Regions from separate parts of the Aquisalimonas sp. 2447 genome, predicted to be linked through region 1. Evidence: predicted binding sites of a transcription regulator. Region 1 holds the regulator's gene; the other holds the start of a gene.
The links. The regulator FliA, encoded in region 1, starts transcription of late flagellar genes. The targets are predictions, from matches to a motif close to GCTAAAGTTNNNNNNNNNNCNGCCGATA.
Positions count from the first base shown of each region.

Region 2: a site for FliA is predicted at 3,014-3,041, ahead of flgM (flagellar biosynthesis anti-sigma factor FlgM). Genes of this name have one in related genera too.

Region 1 covers NZ_CP050695.1:2,337,362-2,348,238, reverse strand. Annotated here, with positions in the region: gene flhA (flagellar biosynthesis protein FlhA) at 1-1,963, shown strand, start outside; gene flhF (flagellar biosynthesis protein FlhF) at 1,991-3,427, shown strand; gene KU884_RS11015 (MinD/ParA family protein) at 3,483-4,376, shown strand; gene KU884_RS11010 (RNA polymerase sigma factor FliA) at 4,373-5,101, shown strand; gene cheY (chemotaxis response regulator CheY) at 5,238-5,618, shown strand; gene KU884_RS11000 (protein phosphatase CheZ) at 5,629-6,378, shown strand; gene KU884_RS10995 (chemotaxis protein CheA) at 6,464-8,635, shown strand; gene KU884_RS10990 (chemotaxis response regulator protein-glutamate methylesterase) at 8,669-9,769, shown strand; gene KU884_RS10985 (ParA family protein) at 9,783-10,577, shown strand; gene KU884_RS10980 (chemotaxis protein CheW) at 10,570-10,877, shown strand, end outside.
Region 2 covers NZ_CP050695.1:2,929,208-2,940,084, forward strand. Annotated here, with positions in the region: gene KU884_RS13875 (protein-glutamate O-methyltransferase CheR) at 122-949, opposite strand; gene KU884_RS13880 (chemotaxis protein) at 1,057-1,998, opposite strand; gene flgA (flagellar basal body P-ring formation chaperone FlgA) at 2,204-2,962, shown strand; gene flgM (flagellar biosynthesis anti-sigma factor FlgM) at 3,096-3,416, shown strand; gene KU884_RS13895 (flagella synthesis protein FlgN) at 3,420-3,905, shown strand; gene KU884_RS13900 (hypothetical protein) at 4,179-4,421, opposite strand; gene KU884_RS13905 (DHA2 family efflux MFS transporter permease subunit) at 4,478-5,941, opposite strand; tRNA gene KU884_RS13910 (tRNA-Ala) at 6,064-6,139, opposite strand; gene gltX (glutamate--tRNA ligase) at 6,197-7,612, opposite strand; tRNA gene KU884_RS13920 (tRNA-Val) at 7,733-7,807, shown strand; gene KU884_RS13925 (acyloxyacyl hydrolase) at 7,910-8,458, opposite strand; gene KU884_RS13930 (sorbosone dehydrogenase family protein) at 8,617-9,900, opposite strand; gene KU884_RS13935 (c-type cytochrome) at 10,024-10,341, opposite strand; gene KU884_RS13940 (TonB-dependent receptor) at 10,503-10,877, opposite strand, start outside.

The DNA of each region.
Region 1 (10,877 bases):
GTTCGCGGTCTTCCCGACGGTGCTGCTGGTGGCCACCCTGCTGCGCCTGGCGCTGAATGTCGCCTCCACCCGCGTGATCCTACTGGAGGGGCACACCGGCACCGATGCCGCGGGGAACGTCATCCAGGCCTTCGGCGAGTTCGTGGTGGGCGGCAACTACGCCGTCGGCCTGGTGGTGTTCGCCATCCTGGTGATCATCAACTTCGTGGTGGTCACCAAGGGGGCGGGGCGCATCTCCGAGGTCACCGCCCGGTTCACCCTGGACGCCCTGCCGGGCAAGCAGATGGCCATCGACGCCGACCTCAACGCCGGCCTGATCGACCAGGAGACCGCCCGCACCCGCCGCGAGGAGGTGGGGCAGGAAGCGGACTTCTACGGTTCCATGGACGGCGCCAGCAAGTTCGTCCGCGGCGACGCCATCGCCGGCATCCTGATCCTGTTCATCAACATCATCGGCGGGCTGTTCATCGGCATCCTCCAGCACGGCATGCCCTTCGGCAACGCCGTCAACAATTACACGCTGCTCACCATCGGTGACGGTCTGGTGGCGCAGATCCCCTCACTGGTGCTGTCCACGGGCGCGGCCATCCTGGTCACCCGGGTGTCCTCGTCCCAGGACATGGCGGGCGAGGTGATCCGCCAGCTCCTCGGCAAGCCGCGGGCGCTGGCGGTGAGCGCCGTGGTGCTGGGCATCATGGGCGTGATCCCCGGCATGCCCAATCTGGCGTTCCTCAGTCTTGCGGCCATCGCCGGTTTCGCCGCCTGGCGCATCCACCGCAAGCTGGAGACGGAGCCGGAGGTGGAGACGGCTGCCGAGCAGAAGCGCAGCGCCAGCGCCGGCAAGACCACCCGGGAGCCCGCCGGCCAGGGCCAGTCCGCGGCGCCGGCGCAGTCCGGCGAGACCCAGGAGCTCACCTGGGAGGACGTGCCGCCGGTGGATACCATCGGTCTGGAAGTCGGCTACGGGCTGATTCCGCTGGTGGACAAGAACCAGGGCGGGCAACTGCTCAGCCGTATCAAGGGCGTGCGCAAGAAGGTCTCCCAGGATCTCGGCTTCCTGGTGCCCACGGTCCATATCCGCGACAACCTGGATCTGGGGCCGAATACCTACCGCATCAGCGTGCTCGGCGTGCCCATGGGCGAGGCCGAGTTGCAGCCCAGCAAGGAGATGGCCATCAATCCGGGCACGGTCCAGGGCGAGATCAAGGGCATGGCCACCAAGGACCCGGCCTTCGGCCTGGAGGCCGTGTGGATCGAGCCATCCCAGCGGGACTACGCCCAGACCATGGGTTACACCGTGGTGGATGCCAGCACCGTGGCGGCCACCCATCTTAGCCAGATCATCCAGAACCATGCCCACGAGCTGCTGGGCCACGAAGAGGTCCAGAAGCTGCTGGACATGCTCGGCCGCAAGCAGCCGAAGCTGGTGGAGGAGCTGGTGCCGAATACGCTGCCGCTGTCCACGGTGGTCCGGGTGCTGCAGAACCTGCTGGAGGAGCGCATCCCCATCCGCGACATGCGCACCATTGTCGAGACGCTGGCGGAGCACGGGCAGGCCACCAAGGACCCCTCGGCGCTCACCTCGGCGGTGCGGGAGGCCCTGGGCCGCATGATCATCCAGAACGTCGCCGGCATGTCGCGGGAGGTGCCGGTGATTACCCTGGACCCGCAACTGGAACAGTTATTGCTGAATACCGTGCAGGGCGGTGGCGACGGCGCCGCCGGGTTCGAGCCGGGGCTGGCGGATCGCCTGCAGCGCTCCCTGGCGGAGACGGCCCAGCGGCAGGAGATGGCCAACCAGCCCGCGGTGCTGCTCACGGCACCGCAGCTCAGGGGCTGGCTGTCGCGGCTGACACGGCACAGCGTCCAGGGCCTGAACGTTCTGTCGTACAACGAAGTACCGGATGAGAAACAGGTGAAGATTGTCGCGTCCATCGGGCAACAGCAGGTCGCCCAGGGCTAGTGAACGGCAACCAGGAGCGGAAAGTTCATGAAGATCAAACGCATCCACGCCAAGACCATGCGCCAGGGAATCCGCCGCGTCCGTGACGAGATCGGGCCCCAGGCGGTGATTCTCTCGTCGCGGGAGCTGGATGACGGTGTCGAGGTCATCGCTGCCCTGGACTTCGACGAGGAGGCGGTGCGCGAGCAGGCGGAGCGGGACGAGCGGCGCGTGCCCCCGGCGGCGGAAACGCCGGCGCCACGCCGTCGGGAGGCGCCGTCCCTGGCCGAGCCCGCGGATTTCGCCGCCATGCTGGAGCGGGCCAATGACATCGCCGCCACCCGCGAGGACGATAGCGGTCGTCAGCGGATTGACGTCCATGTGGACGATCCGTTGACGGAGGACGACCTGGACTTGACGGGGATGGAGGCGCCCCGATCGCATGCCCGGCCCGCCCCCGCGCGTCCGGAACCTGCTCCCCGGCGCGCAGCCGCAAGCCGGGCCAGGCCCGGTCGGGAGCAGGAGGCAGCGACCGCCGCACCCCGGGACGACGCCTCGGTGGAGGCCATGCGCAGCGAACTGCGGACGCTGCGGACCCTGTTCGAGAACCAGCTTTCCGTGATGGAGTGGCAGCAGCAGGGCCGCAATCGCCCGACCCGGACCACCTTGTTACGCCAGCTCACGGAGATCGGCCTGGGGCCGGACGTGTGTCGCAAGCTGGCGGACCGGGTGGACGAGTCCCTGGCTCCGGACGTGGCGCTGCGCCAGGCCATGCATACGGTGGCGCGGCATCTGCCGGTGAAGAAGGATGATCTGCTGGACCGTGGTGGCGTGGTGGCCGTGATCGGCCCCACCGGGGTGGGCAAGACCACCACCGTGGCGAAACTGGCCGCACGTTTCGCTTTGCGGCATGGTCGGCAGACCGTGGCCCTGGTCAGCACGGACAATTACCGCATTGGCGCGCAGGATCAGCTGCGCAACTTTGCCCGGATTCTCAACGTGCCGGTGCATACCGCCGGCTCGACGGAGGAACTGGAAGAGGTGCTCGGCGACTTGGCGGACAAGCGTCTGGTACTGGTGGACACCGCCGGCATGAGCCAGCGCGACATGCGCCTGGCGGAGCAGTTCAGCACCCTGAAGGCGCTGGGGGATCGCATTCGCAGCTATCTGGTGCTGTCGGCGAACACCCAGCTGGCAACGCTGAACGAGACGGTGAAGGCGTATGCCGGGGCGCGCCCGGCGGGTTGCATCGTCACCAAGACCGATGAGGCAACCAGTCTTGGCGCGGTGATCACGGTGCTGCTGCGTCAGCGGCTGCCGGTGAGCTTCCTGGGCAATGGCCAGCGGGTGCCCGAGGATCTTGCGCCGGCACGGGGTGATAGACTGGTGCAGGAAGCCGTGGGCCTGGTGAAGCAGTATGGTCAGGCCGCCGACGACGACCAGCTGGCGGTCGCCTTCGGGGGCGGTGCCGGTCAGGGGCAGTAGGCCGCGCCGCATCGAACAATCGGAGTCATGGAACCGCGTGCGGGACGCGGATGCCATGTCGGAACAAGAGATCGAACAACGCATGGATCAGGCAGCGGGGCTGAGGCGAATGAGCAACCCGAAACCGGTCAAGGTCATTGCGGTTGCAAGCGGCAAGGGCGGGGTGGGCAAGAGCAGCGTGTCCGTCAATCTGGCGGTGGCGCTATCCACCGCCGGCAACCGTGTGCTGCTCATGGATGCCGACCTGGGGCTGGCCAACGTGGACGTGCTCCTGGGGCTCAGTCCGCGCTATAACCTGGCTCACGTCATGGATGGCGAGGCCGAGCTCGAAGAGATCCTGGTGGAGGGGCCGGGGGGCATACAGATCATCCCCGCCTCGTCGGGCACCAAGCGCATGGCGGAACTGGGGCCGGCGGAGAACACCGGCCTGATCCGCAGCTTCAGTGAGCTCAGCGGCGACTGGGACTATCTCATCATCGACACGGCGGCGGGTATCGCCGATAGCGTCATCAGCTTCGCGCGGGCAGCGCGGGAGGTGATGGTGGTGGTCTGCGACGAGCCGTCCAGCATCACCGACGCCTATGCGCTGATCAAGGTGTTGCACCGGGACTACGGTGTGGAGCGGGTGCATGTGGTGGCCAACATGGTCTCCGGCGCGGCGGAAGGCAAGACGCTGTACGACAAGCTCGCCCGGGTATGCGAGCGCTACCTGGATCTCACCGTTGCCTACATGGGCGCCATTCCCCGGGACGATGCCATGCGCAAGGCTGTGCAGCGCCAGCAGGCGGTGGTGAATGCCTACCCCGGAAGTCCGTCGGGCCGTGCCTACGCGGAAATGGCCAAGCGCGTGGACAAACTGCCGTTGCCCACCCGGGCGGAGGGGCACCTGGAATTCTTTGTCGAGCGCCTGGTGCAGTACAACGCGTCCGGCGGGGAGGTGATGCCATGAAGCCGCGCGCCGCCGCTTACACGGAGGTCCAGAAGCAGAGCAGCGAACACGACGTGCTGGTGGAGCATGCGCCGTTGGTCAAGCGCATCGCCCATCATCTCCTGGCGCGGCTGCCGGACACCGTGCAGCTGGAGGATCTGATCCAGGCCGGCACCATCGGCCTGCTGGAGGCGGCGCGGCAGTACGACACCGCCCATGGCGCCAGTTTCACCACCTACGCGGGTATCCGCATCCGCGGTGCCATGCTGGACGAGATCCGACGGCTGGACTGGACGCCGCGTTCCGTTCATCGCCGTGCCCGGGAGGTGGCCCAGGCAAGCCGGGAAATCGAACACCGCACCGGCCGTGAAGCCCGGGACAACGAGATCATGGACGCTCTGGACATGAGCGCCGATGAGTACCACCAGGTGCTCAACGACGCTTCAACGGCACGGCTGTTCAGCCTGGACGAGGTGTCTCTCACCACCGGTGAGGCGCGGGAGCCCGCCAGCGACGACGCCGGCCCGGTGAGCCGTCTGGAGGACGCCGGCTTCCGCCAGGCCCTGGCCGCGGCCATTCGCACGTTGCCGGAGCGCGAGCAACTGGTGATGTCCCTCTACTACGAGCAGGAGCTCAATCTGCGCGAGATCGGCGAAGTGCTCGGGGTGACCGAATCCCGGGTCAGCCAGATCCATGGCCGCATCATGCTCAAGTTACGCGACCATCTTGCCGACTGGACACAATAGCGGCCGGCGGACAAGTTCACGAACTGCGCCCTGTTTGGCAGAACCCGACGCAATGGTCGGGCAGGGTAGGCCACGTTATCCGCGGGAACGGCCCTGACTACAGCAAAGGTGATTCACAGTGAGTTCCGACAAGAACATGAAAATCCTGATCGTGGACGACTTCTCCACCATGCGGCGGATCATCAAGAACCTGCTCCGCGATCTCGGTTACAACAACACTGCCGAGGCGGACGACGGCAATACCGCCCTGCCGATGCTCAAGAAGGGCGGCTTCGATTTCCTGATTACGGACTGGAACATGCCCGGGATGGACGGGCTCGAGCTACTGAAGAACGTGCGCGCCGAGGAGGAGCTCAAGGATCTCCCGGTGCTGATGGTGACCGCCGAGTCCAAGCGCGAGCAGATCATCGAGGCGGCCCAGGCCGGCGTCAACGGCTATATCGTCAAGCCGTTCACCGCCGCCACGCTGAAGGAGAAGATTGACAAGATCTTCGAGCGTATCGGATCGGCCGGCTGAGGAGTGACGCATGAGCACTGAAGCCAGCGATCTCGATCGTTATGCAGAAAAGGCGCGGGAACTCCTGAACCATGTGGAGGCCGGTGACCACGAGGCGGTAGGCGAGGTTCTGGACGAGCTGACCCGCCTGCGGGAGACCGAGCTGTTCCGCGAAGTGGGCAAGCTCACCCGGGAGCTTCACGAAGCGCTGAAGTCGTTCCGCACGGATAACCGTCTGAGCGAACTCGCCAGCGAGATCCCGGATGCCCAGGATCGGCTCAACCACGTCATCGAACTCACCGACAATGCCGCGCACCGCACGCTGACGGCCCTTGAGGAATCACTGGAGTCGCTGTCGGGCCTCGGCAGCGAGGGCCGGGAACTGGCCGCGGAGTGGAAGCGCTTCCGCCAGCGTGAACTCTCCGCCACCGAATTCCGTGACCTCAGTCGGCGCATGGACGGGTTCTTCCAGCGCCTGGAGACCGAGGGCGCCACGGTGCAAAGCAAGCTCACCGACGCCCTCATGGCCCAGGACTACCAGGACCTCACCGGCCAGATCATCCGGCGCGTGATGAAACTGGTGAAGGAGGTGGAGGACGGGCTGGTGTCGCTGATCTCCATCTCCGCGCCGGAGCGGACTACGGAACAGCGGAAACCGGCCGATAAGCCGGTCACGGACCCGATGGAACTCGAGGGGCCGCAGGTACCGGGCCAGGAGTCCGACACCGCCGTGCAGGGGCAGGACGAGGTGGATGACCTGCTCTCCAGCCTGGGATTCTGAGGCGGAAGGCGGCACGGGAGCATGGGTAAGCGGGTGAAGGGGCGCGCCACGGGCAGCGCCCACCCGGGAAGCGCTTGGGGGCATTATGGCAACTGACACACAGGACGAGATCGTCCAGGACTTCCTGGTGGAATCCCGGGAGATTCTCGATGAGCTGGGCGAACAGCTGGTGCAGCTCGAGCAGCAGCCGGATCAGAAGGACCTGCTGCACGCGGTCTTCCGTGGCTTCCACACCATCAAGGGTGGCGCCGGTTTCCTCGGGTTCGATCCGCTGGTGGACGTCTGCCACCGCACCGAAGACCTCTTCAATCTGCTGCGTAACGGCGAGCGGCAGGTGACCTCGGAACTCATGGATTACGTCCTGCGCGCGCTGGATGTGGTCAACAACCAGTTTACGGACCTGCAGAACGGTGAGGATGCCCGCGGTGCGCCGGCGGATCTGCTGGAGGCCCTGGAGCGGCTGCAGCAGGAAGAGCACCTCGGGGATTCCGCGCCCGGCGCCGCGCCGGCTGCCGAGCCTGCAGTCCAGCCTGCAGCCGAGCCTGCAGCCGAGCCGCAGCCCGCGGCCAGCGGCAGCGCGCCCGCCGACGATGACATCACCGAGGAGGAGTTCGAGGCCCTGCTGGATGCCATGGACGAAGGCAAGGCGGAGGCTGCGTCGTCGCAGGCCGCGCCGCCGAGCAGCGGTGATGACGAGATCACCGACGAGGAGTTCGAGAAGGTACTCGATCAACTCCACGGCCCCGGCACGCACAAGGGCGTGCCCGACGGGGCGGATGCCGGCCAGTCGGCCGAGGCAGGCGACGGCGATGATCTCATCACCGACGATGAATTCGATGCGGTGCTCGACCAGATCCACGGGCAGGGCAAGGGCCCCACGTCCACGGATGCGGGGTCGGTAAGCCCCGAGCCGCCGGCGCCGGCGAAAGCCGAACCGCAGAAGCCGGAAACGACCCCGCCGGAGCCAGGCCGCGCCGAGGACAAGCCCGCCGCCGCAGGCGGTGGGTCCGGCGGTGGCGGCAGTGATGCCGGCGGCGCCGGGGGCGCTGGCGGAGCCAAGGGGGGAGGCAGCGGCGAGACGTCGGTGCGCGTGGATACCGGCAAGCTCGACGACATCATGAACCTGGTGGGCGAGCTGGTGCTGGTGCGCAATCGCCTCAGCACCATCCGCTCCACCTACGATGACGAGCGCATGAGCCAGGCGGTGGCGGACCTGGAACTGGTCACCTCGGACCTGCAGAACGCGGTCATGAAGACGCGCATGCAGCCCATCAAGAAGGTCTTCGGGCGTTTCCCGCGCCAGGTGCGCGACCTCGCCCGCAGCCTGGGCAAGGAGGTGGATCTGCAGATGTCCGGCGAGGAAACCGATCTGGACAAGAACTTGGTGGAGGCCCTGGCCGATCCACTGGTCCACCTGGTGCGCAACTCCGTGGACCACGGCATCGAGGAAGCGGCGGACCGCGAGGCCGCCGGCAAGCCCCGCAAGGGGGTGTTGCGCCTGTCCGCCGAGCAGGAGGGTGATCACATCCTGCTGACCATCGCCGATGACGGCAAGGGCATGGATCCGGAAGCCCTGCGCACCAAGGTGGTGGAGAAGGGGCTCATGGACCGGGAGTCCGCCAACCGGCTGGACGAAAAGGACTGCTTCAACCTCATTTTCATGCCCGGGTTCTCCACCAAGGCGGAGATCTCCGATGTCTCCGGGCGTGGCGTGGGCATGGATGTGGTCAAGACCAAGATTTCCCAGCTCAACGGCACCGTGGACATCGACTCGGCGCCGGGGCGGGGTACGACCCTGAAGATCAAGGTGCCGCTGACCCTGGCCATTCTGCCGACGCTGATGGTGCGCATGCGCGGACGCAAGTTCGCCCTGCCAATGTCCGTGGTCAGCGAGATTTTCGAGCTGGAAATGGACAAGACCAAGGTGGTGGACAACAGGCGCGTGATCATGGTGCGCCGCAAGGCCATGCCGCTGTTCTTCCTGGAGCGCTGGATCGATGCCCTGGGCAGTCTGGAAACCCGGGATCCGGATGCCGCCCGGGAGGAGCAGCAGGTGGTCACCGTCAACGTCGGCAACCAGACGGTGGGCTTTGTGGTGGATGATGTCATCGGGCTGGAGGAAGTGGTCATCAAGCCGCTGGGCAGCATGTTGCAGGGCCTGCCCGGCCTGGCGGGGTCCACGATCACCGGCGATGGCAGTATTGCACTGATTATTGATATTCCCAGCCTGGTGAAGACCTTCGGCTCGCAGATGTAGTGCGCCGCTGGCGGGGCTGATGAGGAGAGGTGCGTGGCCAAGCGCGTATTGATCGTGGACGATTCCGGGTTTTTCCGCCGACGCATCAAGGAGATGCTGTCGTCGGACCCGCGGCTGGAGGTCGTCGGTGAGGCGGCCGATGGCCGACAGGCCGTGGAAGAGGCCGTGCGCCTGAAGCCGGATGTCATCACCATGGACATCGAGATGCCGGTGCTGGACGGCATCTCCGCGGTGCGCGAGATCATGCAGCGCCAGCCGACGCCGGTGCTGATGTTTTCGTCGCTGACGTTCGATGGCGCTCGCGCCACGCTGGACGCGCTGGAGGCCGGGGCGGTGGACTTCCTGCCCAAACGCTTCTCCGACATCTCCTCCAATGCGGACAAGGCCCGCGAGCAGCTCCAGGAGCGTGTTCGCACCGTGGCCGCAGGCGCCCGGCCCGGAGCCGCAACCTCGCGGACACGGCCAACGCCGCCGCCGACGGCGACGCGTTCATCCACGGCCGCTGGCGCTGCGACCCGGGAGAGTGCCGCTCCGGCCCGACGCGCCAGCGCCGGCCCCAGCGCCAGTGATCTGGACCTGGTGGTGATCGGCGCCTCTACCGGTGGGCCTGTGGCCTTGCAGCGGGTGCTGTCGGCACTGCCGGCGTCATTCCCGCTGCCGATTCTGCTGGTGCAGCACATGCCGGCCAATTTCACCGCGGCCTTCGCCCAGCGGGTTGACGGCATGTCGAAGCTGCGCGTCCGTGAAGCCGTGGACGGCGACACCCTGGAGGCCGGCACTGCACTGCTGGCGCCGGGCGGGCAGCACATGGGCGTGCGTCGGCGGGGCAGTGCGCTGAGCGTGCGTGCCATCGAGCCGCGGGATGGTGAATTCTACAAGCCCAGTGTCGATGTGGCCCTGCGGGAAGCGACCCAGGCCTGTGGTGGCCGCGTGCTGGGAGTGATTCTCACCGGCATGGGAGCGGACGGTTGCGAGGGCGCGCGTGAACTCAAGGGCCGCCAGGGGCATGTCTGGTCCCAGGACGAGGCAACCAGCGTGATCTACGGCATGCCCGGGGCGGTGGCCAAAGCGGGGCTGACGGATCGCGAGATGCCGTTGACGGACATTGGCCAGGCACTGGCCCGATTGGCCTGAGGACGCTGAAGCGATGCGGACATGGGCGATATCCAACCAGAAGGGCGGCGTCGGCAAGACCACCACCGCCGTCAGTCTCGCCGGGTTGCTGAGCAACCGTGGCCAGTCGGTGCTGCTGGTGGATCTCGATCCCCACGGGTCCATGACCGCCCACTTCGGCTACGACCCGGATGACATCTCGCCCAGTGTCTACGACCTCTTCCACGACTCCGTGGATGCCGGGGACATTCCCATGCTCCTGCGGGACACCGGGGTGAACAACATCAGTCTGCTGCCGGCGAGCACGGCCCTGGCGACACTGGATCGCCAGCTGGGCTCGCGCCACGGCAAAGGGTTGGTGGTTCGCAACGCCACACGCGCCCTGAGCAGCCGCTTCGATACCGTCTGCATTGATTGCCCGCCCATGCTGGGCGTGTTGATGGTCAATGCCCTGGCGGCCTGTGACGAACTGCTGGTGCCGGTGCAGACCGAGTTCCTGGCCATCAAGGGCCTGGAGCGGATGCTGCACACCCTGGAAATGATCCAGCGTTCACGGCGCCAGAGCCTGCCGTATCGCGTGGTGCCGACGATGTTCGACCGCCGCACCCGGGAGTCGGTGGAAGCGCTGCGGGAACTGCGGGAGCGCTACGGGGACGCCGTCTGGGACGGTGCCATCCCGGTGGATACCCGCTTCCGCGACGCCAGCCGCCAGGGCGTTCCCCTGACGGTGTCGTATCCCTGGTCCCGCGGCAGTCAGGCCTATCGCAAGCTGCTGGAGTCGCTGCAGGAGGATGAGTCCACGGCGGGGGAGGTCGCGGCCCATGACTGATCGGCGCAACCAGCCACGACACGCACTGGCGGAACAGCAGGAAGCCATCCGGGACTACCTGGATGCGCTGCTGCAGGAGATTCCGGATTTCGACGATGCGTCTGCGCAGCAGGTTCAGGCGCAGCCCGGGGAGACCGCATCGCAGCCGGCCCGCGAGGAACTCGCGCCGGCGACCGGGACAGCGGCTTCGGAGCCGGTTGCCGAAGTGCAGCAGCAGCCGCACCGTCCGGCGCCGGCGGAAACGGAGCTGGAGCCGGAGCCCGTGGCAACGGACCCGCATCACGCGGACACCGAGCTGGA
Region 2 (10,877 bases), 590 kb from region 1:
AGGTTCACCGCCGCCTGCCGATCACGATCGTGACGGAATTCCGGCACCGGCAGAGCGGCAAAGGTGCGGCAACGGGTTGCCGCCCGGGCAGTGGTTTGCCGCTACTGGCGCGTTGCCCGGATCATCGCTCGCGTAGCCTGTAGATGACACCACCGTGGCTGCGGATCATCTGCAAATCACCGGTATGGCGCGCCAGCGACTCGGAGGCACCGACGATGAGATAGCCACCCGGCCGCATCTGCTGGATCATGCGGTTGAGAATGTTCTCGCGGGATGTGGCAGAGAAGTAGATCAGCACGTTGCGACAGAAGATGATGTCGAAACGCCCGAGGCTGGCATAGCTGTCCAGCAGGTTATGGACCATGAACTGGCCACGGCGACGGATCTCCGGCCGGACGACCCAGCTCTCGCCACTGGGCTGGAAGTAACGGTCGCGTCGTTCGGGGCTGAGCCCACGGTTGATCGTGGACGCGGGGTATTTCGCTTCCTTCGCCTGGGCGATCATGGCCGGGGAGATGTCGGTGCCGACGATCTCGGCCTCGATACGCGCCCCGCGCGCCCGGTACTCCTCCAGGGCGATGCTCAAGGAATAGACTTCCTGCCCCGAGGAGCACGCCGCCGACCAGATGCGCAACTGCTGCTGCCCCCGTTTGACGAACTCCGGCAGCAGGGTGTCCTGGAGAATAGTGAAGGGGTAGGTGTCCCGGAACCACTGGGTTTCATTGGTGGTCATGGCCTCGATGACCATGCCGCGAAGGCGCTGGCCACCCGGCTGTTGCACCCGGTAGACCAGCTCGCCCAGATCCTTGATGCCCTCGCGCTCCATCAGGTGCCCCAGCCGGCTGGACACCAGGTACTGCTTGTTGTCGCCCAGAACGATCCCGCAGGACTGCTCCAGGAAGGCACGGAACGCCTGGTAATGCTCCGGCACGATTTCTCGGGAGGCCACCAAACGTTGTCCCTCTCTAGCGGGTCGCAAAGCACGGCCGGGCGACGCCGGCATGACACAGGCTGCGCCGATTGTAGCCCGACCCATGCCTGCAGGACCAAGCACCATCAGGCACTGACCTGCTCCATGCGCACCTGAACCCGCTCCGCCAGCTCGTTGGCGGCAAACTTCGCCAGAAATTCGTCGGCACCCACCTGCTTGACCATGTCGGTGTTGAACGTACCACTCAGTGAGGAGTGCAACAGGATGTAAGCGCCCTTGAGAGCATCATCACGACGAATTTCCGTCGCCAGCGTATAACCATCCTTGCGCGGCATTTCCAGATCGGAAATGACCATCAGCAGATGGTTCCAGGGAGACTCATCGGGTCGTGAGGCCCAGTCCCGCAGCGTTTCCAGTGCTTCTTCACCGTCCTTCGCCATGGTGCTCTGCAGACCCAGCTCGTTCAGGGTGTCACGAATCTGACGCCGGGCGACACTGGAATCATCCACCACCAGCACATGCCAGTCGCCGGCGTCGGCGGACTGGTTCAACCCCTTGTCGTCCAGGCCCGGGAGCCCACCGAGGCCGCCCGCCCGGTTGAGTTCGTCCATGACCTTCTCGACGTCGATGATCTGCACCATGCGCTCATCAACCCGGGTCACACCGGTGAGATACGCCGTACTGGACCAGTTGCTCGGCGGCGGCATGATGTCCTTCCAGTTGACGTTCACGATGCGATCCACTGCCCGCACCATGAACCCCTGCACACTGCGGTTGTACTCGCTGACGATCACCGATGCACCGTCGCGGTCTTCCAGCGGCCGCCCCGTGATCGCCCTGGCAAGATCGAGAATCGCGATGGTGCGGTCACGGATGTAGCACACCCCGGCGACCGTGGGGTCGGCATGCGGCAGCTGCACCAGCCGCGGCACCGGAATGACCTCCCTCACCTTGAAGACGTTGATGCCGAACAGTTGCGCACCGGCAAGCTGGAACAGCAGCAGCTCCATGCGGTTGGTTCCCGCCAGCGTCGTGCGTTGATCAACGGAATCCATGATGCCCGCCATATGTGCTCTCTCCCGAGGGGCTGCCGCCCGTGTCGCCGCGATCTCGATTGCTGTCCGGGCTGGGTGTCGGCAGATGGGCCGACAACTTGACCCGGTCGGTTGTGGCCTCCCGAACGGGGGAGGAGCTGGCCCGGTTCATGCATAAATCACGGGGCAAACAACTGCATCCACTCGAACCGAGGGCGCAGCGTAGCGCGAACGCCACATGCACATCCGGACTCGCTTCACATCTGCAGAGATCGACCGGCGCCGGTTGCGGGTTATCGTCCGCGCCATCACGGCGGCCTGCTGCGTACTGGCCGGCCTGATCACGGCAGGCCCGACGGTTGCCAACGAGCGCCAGTCCCTGGACGAGATTCGCGACGCCGTCAGAGCCCACACCGAGGCCAATCTGCCCGCGGAGGGCAATGGCAGCGTCGAGGTGGGGCGCATTGACTCGCGACTCCGGCTGGCACGCTGCGAGGAGCCGCTGGAGACCTTTGACCCGCCCGGCCGCTCGGGGAGTCAGCGATCCACGGTGGGAGTGCGCTGCGATTTCCCCTCGCCCTGGACCCTGTATGTCTCCGTTCGGGTGGAAATGCTCAAGGAGGTCTATGCTGCCGCCCGGACCATTCCGCGGGGCAGCCGGATCGGCGAAGAGGACATCATGCGGGTGGAAATGGATGTGAACCGCATGACGCGGGGCTATTTCACCAGCGCCGAGCAGCTTCTGGGAATGGAGTCGCAGCGCGCGCTGCGCGAGGGCGATATCATCACCGCCTCCCGGGTGGGCGCGCCGCAACTGGTGGAACGCGGCCAAACCGTGCTCATTACGGCGGAGAACGGCAGCACACGCATCAGCATGAACGGCGAAGCACTGCAATCGGGGGCACTGGGCGAGCGCATTCGGGTCCGCAACTCATCCTCGGAGCGCGTTGTCGAAGGCGAAATCGTTGCGGACAGCCGCGTGCGCGTCTCGTTCTAACGGTTTATGACGAGCGCCAGTCGCCGTACCATGAAAAAAAGTGCATCCGAGGCTAAAGTTCTGCCAACAATGGCCGATGATCTTCCGGAAGGGGAAGACCTCCCCAACCAGGACGAATGACAGGAGCGAAAACATGGCTAATCCAATCGACGGCAGCGGACGCCCGGCCAGCAACCCGATGCAGGACGCCCGGGACAGTCGCCAGCTCCGCGAGACAGTATCCGAGCCGAACCGCGGCGACGAGCGCAACCAGGACGCGGCCGCCGGGTCCACCTCCACGGCGGGCGAATCCGAGCGACTGCAGTCGCTGCGTGAGGCCGTCGACCAGACGCCGGAAGTTGACCGCGGCCGCGTGGACGCACTGCGGGAGCAGATCGCCAACGGCGAGTACCCGCTGAATGCGGACAGTATTGCCGACCGCTTTGCGGAACTGGAAGGCCTGCTGGAGGGCTGATCGGTGACCGACTCATCCACGGGGCTGACCGAACTGCTTGCCGAGCAGAACGCCCGCCTGCAGGCACTTGAAACCCTGCTGATGGAAGAACAGCAGGCGCTGGTTGCCCGTAACATGGAGACGCTCCAGGGGCTACTCAGCCGCAAGGTGGAGTTATTGGGCGCCGTGGAAGCTGCCGAACGCCAGCGCAATACGCTGGTGACGGAAATCACCAGTGAACAGAATCCTGCACGTGCCATGGAGGCCTGCATCGAACGCCTCCCCGACGCGGATAAGGCCCGGGAACTCTGGACAACCCTTCTACAGGCACTGGAGCGCTGTGGCTCAGTCAATGAAGCCAACGGCACCGTGATTGAACGCCGGCGCGCCGGTGTGCAGCGCACCATGGAACTGCTGCAGGCCGATTCCACTCCCGCTGCCGGCGGTTACGGCCCGGGGGCGGACTCAACGCCCTCAAACAGCGGCGGCCGCGAGATCAGCCAGGCCTGATTCCCTTCAATGCAACGCTCCCGCCGGGCGTGATTGGTTACCCGCTTGGCCTCCGCCCCCTACCCTCCCCGCGACTGGACACACCTCCAAGGCCTGCAAACCCGAACGATGGACAAAAAAAACCCGGCCGCAATGGATGGGCCGGGAGGCGCAGATCGGGGACAGGATGCGCCAACGCGAGAAGACCTTCAGCTCAAGGGCAATACCTGCTTCCTTTACCTTGAGTACAAGGTTAGTACAGGAAATCGCATTGTGCAACCCCTGTACATCACTTCACCGCGAGGCGCCGCGCAGGCAACGCCAGGTACGCCGGGCAAGTATCATCACGGCCGTCAACGACACGAACCAGACCCCCAGGGAGATCACGGAGGTCCAGAACACGTACGACTCCACGGTGAACCCGACGCCGTAAACGATGACCACTTCCGGCCAGGTACGCGCCAGCCAGTCCATGAACGTGCCACCGGGCCACAGGAGCAGACGCTGCCAGGGCGACAGGGGTAGCGTGTCAAACACGGGCCAACCTCAGATTGACGAGAACACCATGATATATGGTCATGCGATCGCCGTCCTCAGTAGCGGGCGAAACGTGCGGCGGCCAGCAGGGCCAGCAGGAACACCACCCCCAGGCCGATAAAGCTCCACTGGAAGGCCACCGTATAGACGTCCCGGTACAACGCCTCGGGCAGGCCGGACAAGGCGCCTTCGGCGCGAGCCAGCGCGTCCGGACTGACCGCGGCGGCCTCCCGCAGCGCCCGCCAATCCAGCACCACGGACAGCGTCGTGACGCCGACCGCGCCACCGAGTTGCTGGGCAAAATTCAACGCCCCCGCCCCCTGCGCCGTGTGGTGCAGCGGCAGCCGGGACAGCGAACCGGTGTGGATCGAGGGCATGCCCAGCCCGAGGCCCACGCGGCCCAGCGCCACCCAGAACATCACCAGCAGCAGCCCCGTCTCAGGCCCCACGAATCCGAGAGCGACGCAGGAGACCGCCATGATGAGCAGCCCGCCGGAGATCGGTACCACGGCGCGCAGACGATCCGCCAAATGCCCTCCGAGCGGGAACATGGCCGCCATGACCAGCCCTGCAGGCATCAGCACCACACCTGCCGCCGTCGGCGTCATGCCCTGCACTTCCTGGACGAACAACGGAATCAGATAGGTGGAGCCGAACAAGCCCACACCGAACAGCAGCGCGATCACCGATCCGGCCGCAAAGGCAGGCGCCCGATAGAGGCCCGGGTCCAGCAACGGCGCGCGGGCGAGGAGTTGCCGCAACACGAAGGCCACCAGTAACGCCGGGACCACGATGAGCGCCGGCAACACAGGCCACTCCAGCCAACCCAGGCGCTGACCGCTGACCATGACCCACAACAACCCGGTAATCCCGGCAGCGAGCAGCAGCACACTGAACCAGTCCAGCGCCAACCGGCCACCACTGGCGCGCCCCAGCGGCACGAAGCGCAGGGCCAGCAAGCCACCCAGCACCGCCGTCGGCACTGGCAACAGCATCACCGCACGCCAACTGGTCAGATCCACCAGCACACCCCCCAGCGCCGGCCCGACCGCTGGCCCGAGGATCACTCCCAGCCCGAACAGACCCACACCCAGGCCACGCTGGCGCTCCGGAAACACCTGATAGATCAGCGTGATTGCCAGCGGCTGCAGCAACCCGGCGATTGCTCCCTGGAGGATCCGCGCAACGATGACCAGCTCCAGCGTCACCGCCCAGGTGCCGAGCAGCGAGGCAGCGGTGAACACCACCATGCCGGCGACATACACCCGCCGCATCCCGAACCGCTGCAAGGCCCAGGCATTGAGCAGTATCGCCGTGGTCATGGCAGCGAGAAAGCCGGTGGACAGCCAGTGGGCGTCCTTCTGTCCCACGCTGAAGGCGGTCATGACATCGGGGATTGCCACGTTGACCACGGTGGTGGCCACGGCAGTGGACAGGGTCCCCAGCATCACCGTCAGCAAGGCCTGCCACTTGTAGCGCGAACCGTACTGCTGGAACAGACGCTGAACTTCGTGCTGCACGCCGCCTCCAGGGGCCCTTTTCAACCTTTGCGGAAGTTATGTCGGAGCTCAGGCACGCATCAACGGGGCAGGACCGGATACAAAAAAGCCCCGTCAAGCGGGGCTTTGATGCGTTACTTGTTTGGTGGAGCCAGGCGGGATCGAACCGCCGACCTCCTGCATGCCATGCAGGCGCTCTCCCAGCTGAGCTATGGCCCCGTGAAGTCGCTGCGCATGATAGGCAGCCCCGGCCGGATTGTCAAACGTCGGCCGCCCTCACCCGGCATCCTGCGCCTGGCGATCAATATACCGCAGTGCGGCGTCGATCCGCTCCAGGCTGCGCTGGCGGCCGAGCAGCTCCAGCGTTTCGTCGATGGACGGCGACACCGGGCCGCCGGAGAGAGCGACCCGCAGGGGCTGCGCCACCTTGCCGAGCTTCAACCCCTGGTCCTCGGCCACAGCGACCACGACCTCGTGCAGACGCTCCCGCTGCCATTCCGCCACCCCCGCAAGCGCCTCGCGGAGACCGGCAAGCGCCGGCCGCGTCTCTGCCTTCAGGTTCTTGCGCGCCGCCTTATCGTCGTACGCCTCGGGCATGCGGTAGAAGAACAGGCTGTTCTGCGCCATCTCGGCCAGCGTGTGCGAACGGTCCCTGTAGGCGACCACCACATCGCTCAGGGGCGGGCCGTCGGCGGGGTCGACATCGAACCGGCCCATGTGCCAGCTCAGGTGCCGGGCCACGTGGGCCGGATCCATGGACTTCATGTACTGCTGGTTCAGCCAGTCGAGTTTGGACGGATTCAGGGCCGAGGCCTTGGCGTTGAGATCATCGATATCGAACTTCTCGACCATCTCGTCCAGGGTGAAGATCTCCTGGTCACCGTAGGACCACCCGAGACGCACCAGGTAGTTCAGGACCGCCTCGGGCAAATACCCCTGGTCGCGGTAGTTCATCACGCCCACGGCGCCGTGACGCTTCGACAGCCGCTTGCCGTCCTCGCCCAGGATCATGGGCACATGCGCGTAAACCGGCGGCTCAACGCCCAACGCCCTGAGAATGTTCACCTGGCGCGGGGTATTGTTGAGGTGATCATCGCCGCGGATGACGTGGGTGATCCCCATGTCCATGTCGTCCACTACCACCGTGAGATTGTAGGTGGGCGAGCCGTCGGTACGGGCGATGATGAGATCGTCCAGTTCGGTGTTGCTGAACGCCACCCGCCCATGGACACGATCATCCACCACCACCTGGCCGTCCAGCGGGTTGCAGAAGCGGACGACGTACGGCGCGTCCGGCGACGGCGCTTCGGCGAGATCACGGCAGTGGCCGTCGTAACGCGGCTTCTCCTTGCGCCGCAGCTGCTCTTCACGCACTGCATCCAGGCGCTCCCGCGAGCAGTAGCACTTGTAGGCCTTGCCCTCGTCCAGCAGGCGCTGGATCACTTCGCGGTACCGGCCGAACCGCTGGGTCTGGTAGAAGGGACCCTCATCGTACTCCAGCCCCAGCCAGGTCATGCCTTCCAGGATCGCGTTGACGGACTCCTGGGTTGAGCGCTCCTGGTCGGTATCCTCCACCCGCAACACGAACCGTCCGCCGTGCTTGCGTGCGTACAACCAGGAAAACAGCGCCGTACGGGCGCCGCCGATGTGCAGATAACCGGTCGGGCTGGGTGCAAAACGCGTCTTCAGCATGGTTGTGCTGGTTCCTGATCCGTCGCCATTCAAAGACCGCGTATACTACCAGAGCGTCGGCCGACACCGCATGCCGGCGTTGACAGTGGCAATGGCCAGCCCTAGAATCCATAACGTTTTGGGCGCGTAGCTCAGCGGGAGAGCACTGCCTTCACACGGCAGGGGTCGCTGGTTCAATCCCAGCCGCGCCCACCAGAATGACTCAGGGCTTACGGCATTGCCGTAAGCCCTTTTTGTTTGCTGAGCAGGAGTAGCCTCTGGCCAGAGGCTACTGCAGCCCGCCAAGACTGTGTTTCCCTAAAACCCGAGTCGCAGTTCCAGCGACTGAACGTCATAACCCTGATTGGGGGAGCGCAGGCCGGCGTTGGATGTGTGCTGAATGCGGTAGCCGACGCTGATGTGATCGCCAAGGCGCAGCCGCAAGGCCGCGTGGGAGGTGAACTGCCAGTGTCCGCCGAACTCACGTTCGCCCAGGCGCCGCTCGGAGATGTAGGTCGGCCCGGTGCCGAGGCCGAAACTGATCGGCTGCGCGGGACTGGTCAACCAGCCGCCAACACTCACGCCACCGGTATGCATGGCATCACCACCAAGGCTGACGCGGGCTGCATTGAACTCGGTAAAGCCCGCCAGGTGCCAGCCACGACGGTCACCAAGGCGGGGCGCCAGAGCCGCGGGGCGCCAGTAAATCTCCCGGGAGTTGTAGTCGTGCCCATCGGCGCCGACCCCGACGCGAACGCCGAGCTCGCCAGCGACGACGACCACCTGCGGAACTGCCAACGCCGGTAACGCGACCAGCGCAAAACCCTGCAATAGCCGGACGGGGCGCAGTCCCTTGAATCGATGCATCAATCGTCCCTGTTCTTTGTCACCAACTCCCGTTGGCGAGCGTCCGCGGTGCCGGCAGTAGCCTCTTTAGAACGTACACGCCAGCACCTGGTGCCGAAGTCGGCGTCGCCGGGATACTGGCAGCCGCACTGCCCACTGGCAGTGCGGCTGTATCGCAGTTACTCGGCAGTCAGCCGATAAATGTCGCCCTCATCCTGGGCGATGTACAGATCACCTTCCGGCCCGAGCACCACAGACCGGAAACGGCCATTGGACATGGGCAGGGACATGGTGGTCACGTCCCGCACCCGGGAGCCGTCCTCGGGGATGTCCAGTACGTCGATGCGCTGCCCCACCGGCGTATCGCCGAAGCCGATCCCCAGGAAGCCGACCACCATCCGGCCTTCCCAGCCCTTCCACTGCGATCCGGTGAGGAACTCGGCGGAAGACATGCCCTGGGACAGCCCGTCGTTGGTCCAGGCCGGCTTGATGGCGTAGGGGTAAAGGTCCAGATCCGTCATGGGCATAAAGGCCATGCGCTCGTCGGGATCCATACCCTCCATCTGGTTCGGCTGGTACCCACAGTAGTCATCGGGGCAATCGTCACGCCCGCTGATGTTGGGCCGCGGATCCCAGCCGGCATTGGCACCGGGAATCAGGATCTTGACCTCATCGGAGTGCCACGGCCCGTGCTCCGCCACGAACGGCCAATGGGTGTTGGCGTGGAAGGCGATGCCCTGCACGTTGCGATGCCCGTAGGTGTAGATCCGCGGATCGAAACCTTCAGCGACGTTGTTGCCCGGGGCCCCGTTGCCGTCCCGATCAATACGCAGGACCTTGCCGCCGAGGCGCTCGGGATCCTGCGGAAGGTCACCCTGGTGGTTGTCGCCGGTGGTCACATAGAGAAAGCCATCCCGCGGGCTGAAGCGGATACGGCCGCCGTTGTGCGCACCAGCATCACCGAACGGGTGATCGCTCTCCGCCATCTTGTACGGAATGTCATCAACGATGTCAGTGCGGTTCGAGACCTCGGTGAAATCGTCGTTGACCCGCAGCCGGAGCACGCGGTTCTTGTGGGGCGTGGTCTGGTTCGACGCCGAGTAGACGTACACGAAGCGGTTATCCTCGAAGTTCGGGTCCACCGCAACGCCGTTCATCCCCGCCTGGCCGTGACAGAACAGATCGTCGGCGGTTGCGGCGTATCCGTCGGTGTCCTCCATGCCGAGCAGCCGATTGACTTCGCCGTCCGGGAGCCGGACGGACAGGCCATTGCACTTCTCGGTGAAAAACATGGTGCTGTCCGACAGAAATGCCATATCCCAGGGATCGTCAAGGTCTGACAACACCGTGGAATAACTCAACTCTGGGGCGTCTTCGCCGGAGTCCGAGGCAACCGCCAGACCGTGGGTCATGGCAGAGGCCAGTAGCGCGTAAAAGGAGAATCTGGTTACTTGCCTAATCATGGGTGCTCCTCCTCATAGAAGTCTTGATTCTTGCTTCTTTTCGGGCTCCCTTGAAACGCCCCACCGCATGATGGGACGAGGACACCAGGCCGTCATGGCCGGGCGCTCCCAGTAACGCTGGGGTCACTGGAATTCCGTTGAGATATAAGCGGAGAGATTGGCGATATCGTCGTCCGAGAGATCCCGGGCGGCGGGTGCCATCAACCCGGTGTTGCTTCCCACCCTCTCGCCTTCGCGGTACTGCCTGAGCCTCTTGGTGACGAAGTCTGCATCCTTGTCCTGGAGCGAGGGAAAACTGCCCGCACCCCGTCCCGACGCCCCATGGCACTGGGCACACGCATTCTCGTACTTCGTCTGCCCCGCGGATGCATCTCCGGCCTGCACCTGAGTGAATCCAGCGGCAAACCACACTGCAGCAATGAGAAACAACGCTCTTGTCATCAACCCCTCCACCTGATTGTTATCAATTTTGGATGCATCTCGGCAGGCCCATGGCAAGAGAGAGCGGTGCGCCTGGCACCCGCCTGAGCCCGCAGTCCATTCTGGACCAAGTCGTCCAGTCCGGTATAAGCCCCATGAACCGGACCGTCAATACCGGACTGCTAGAACCGGGCGCGCACGCCGGTGAAGAAATTGCGCTCGGGTGCGGGCTCGAAGAATCGGCCAAAGCCCGCGTTGACCCGCACATTGCTGAAGTACTCCTGGTTGGTGATGTTGTTCACCGCCACGAAGGTCTCCACCCGGCCGCGCTGCCAGTGGTGTTCCGTCCCGACTCGGGCATTCAGCACGCCGTAGCCGGATACGCGCTCGTCGTTGGCGTTGTCGGCATAGACGTTACTGACGATCAGGGCATCGGCAATGGCGTAGAAGCCCTCGGCTTCCCGCCAGGCGACTTCGAGGAAGACATTGTGCTCGGGGAGCCCCGGGAGACGATTGCCGCGGAATTCGTTGCCATCTTCGTCTTCGAATCGACGGAA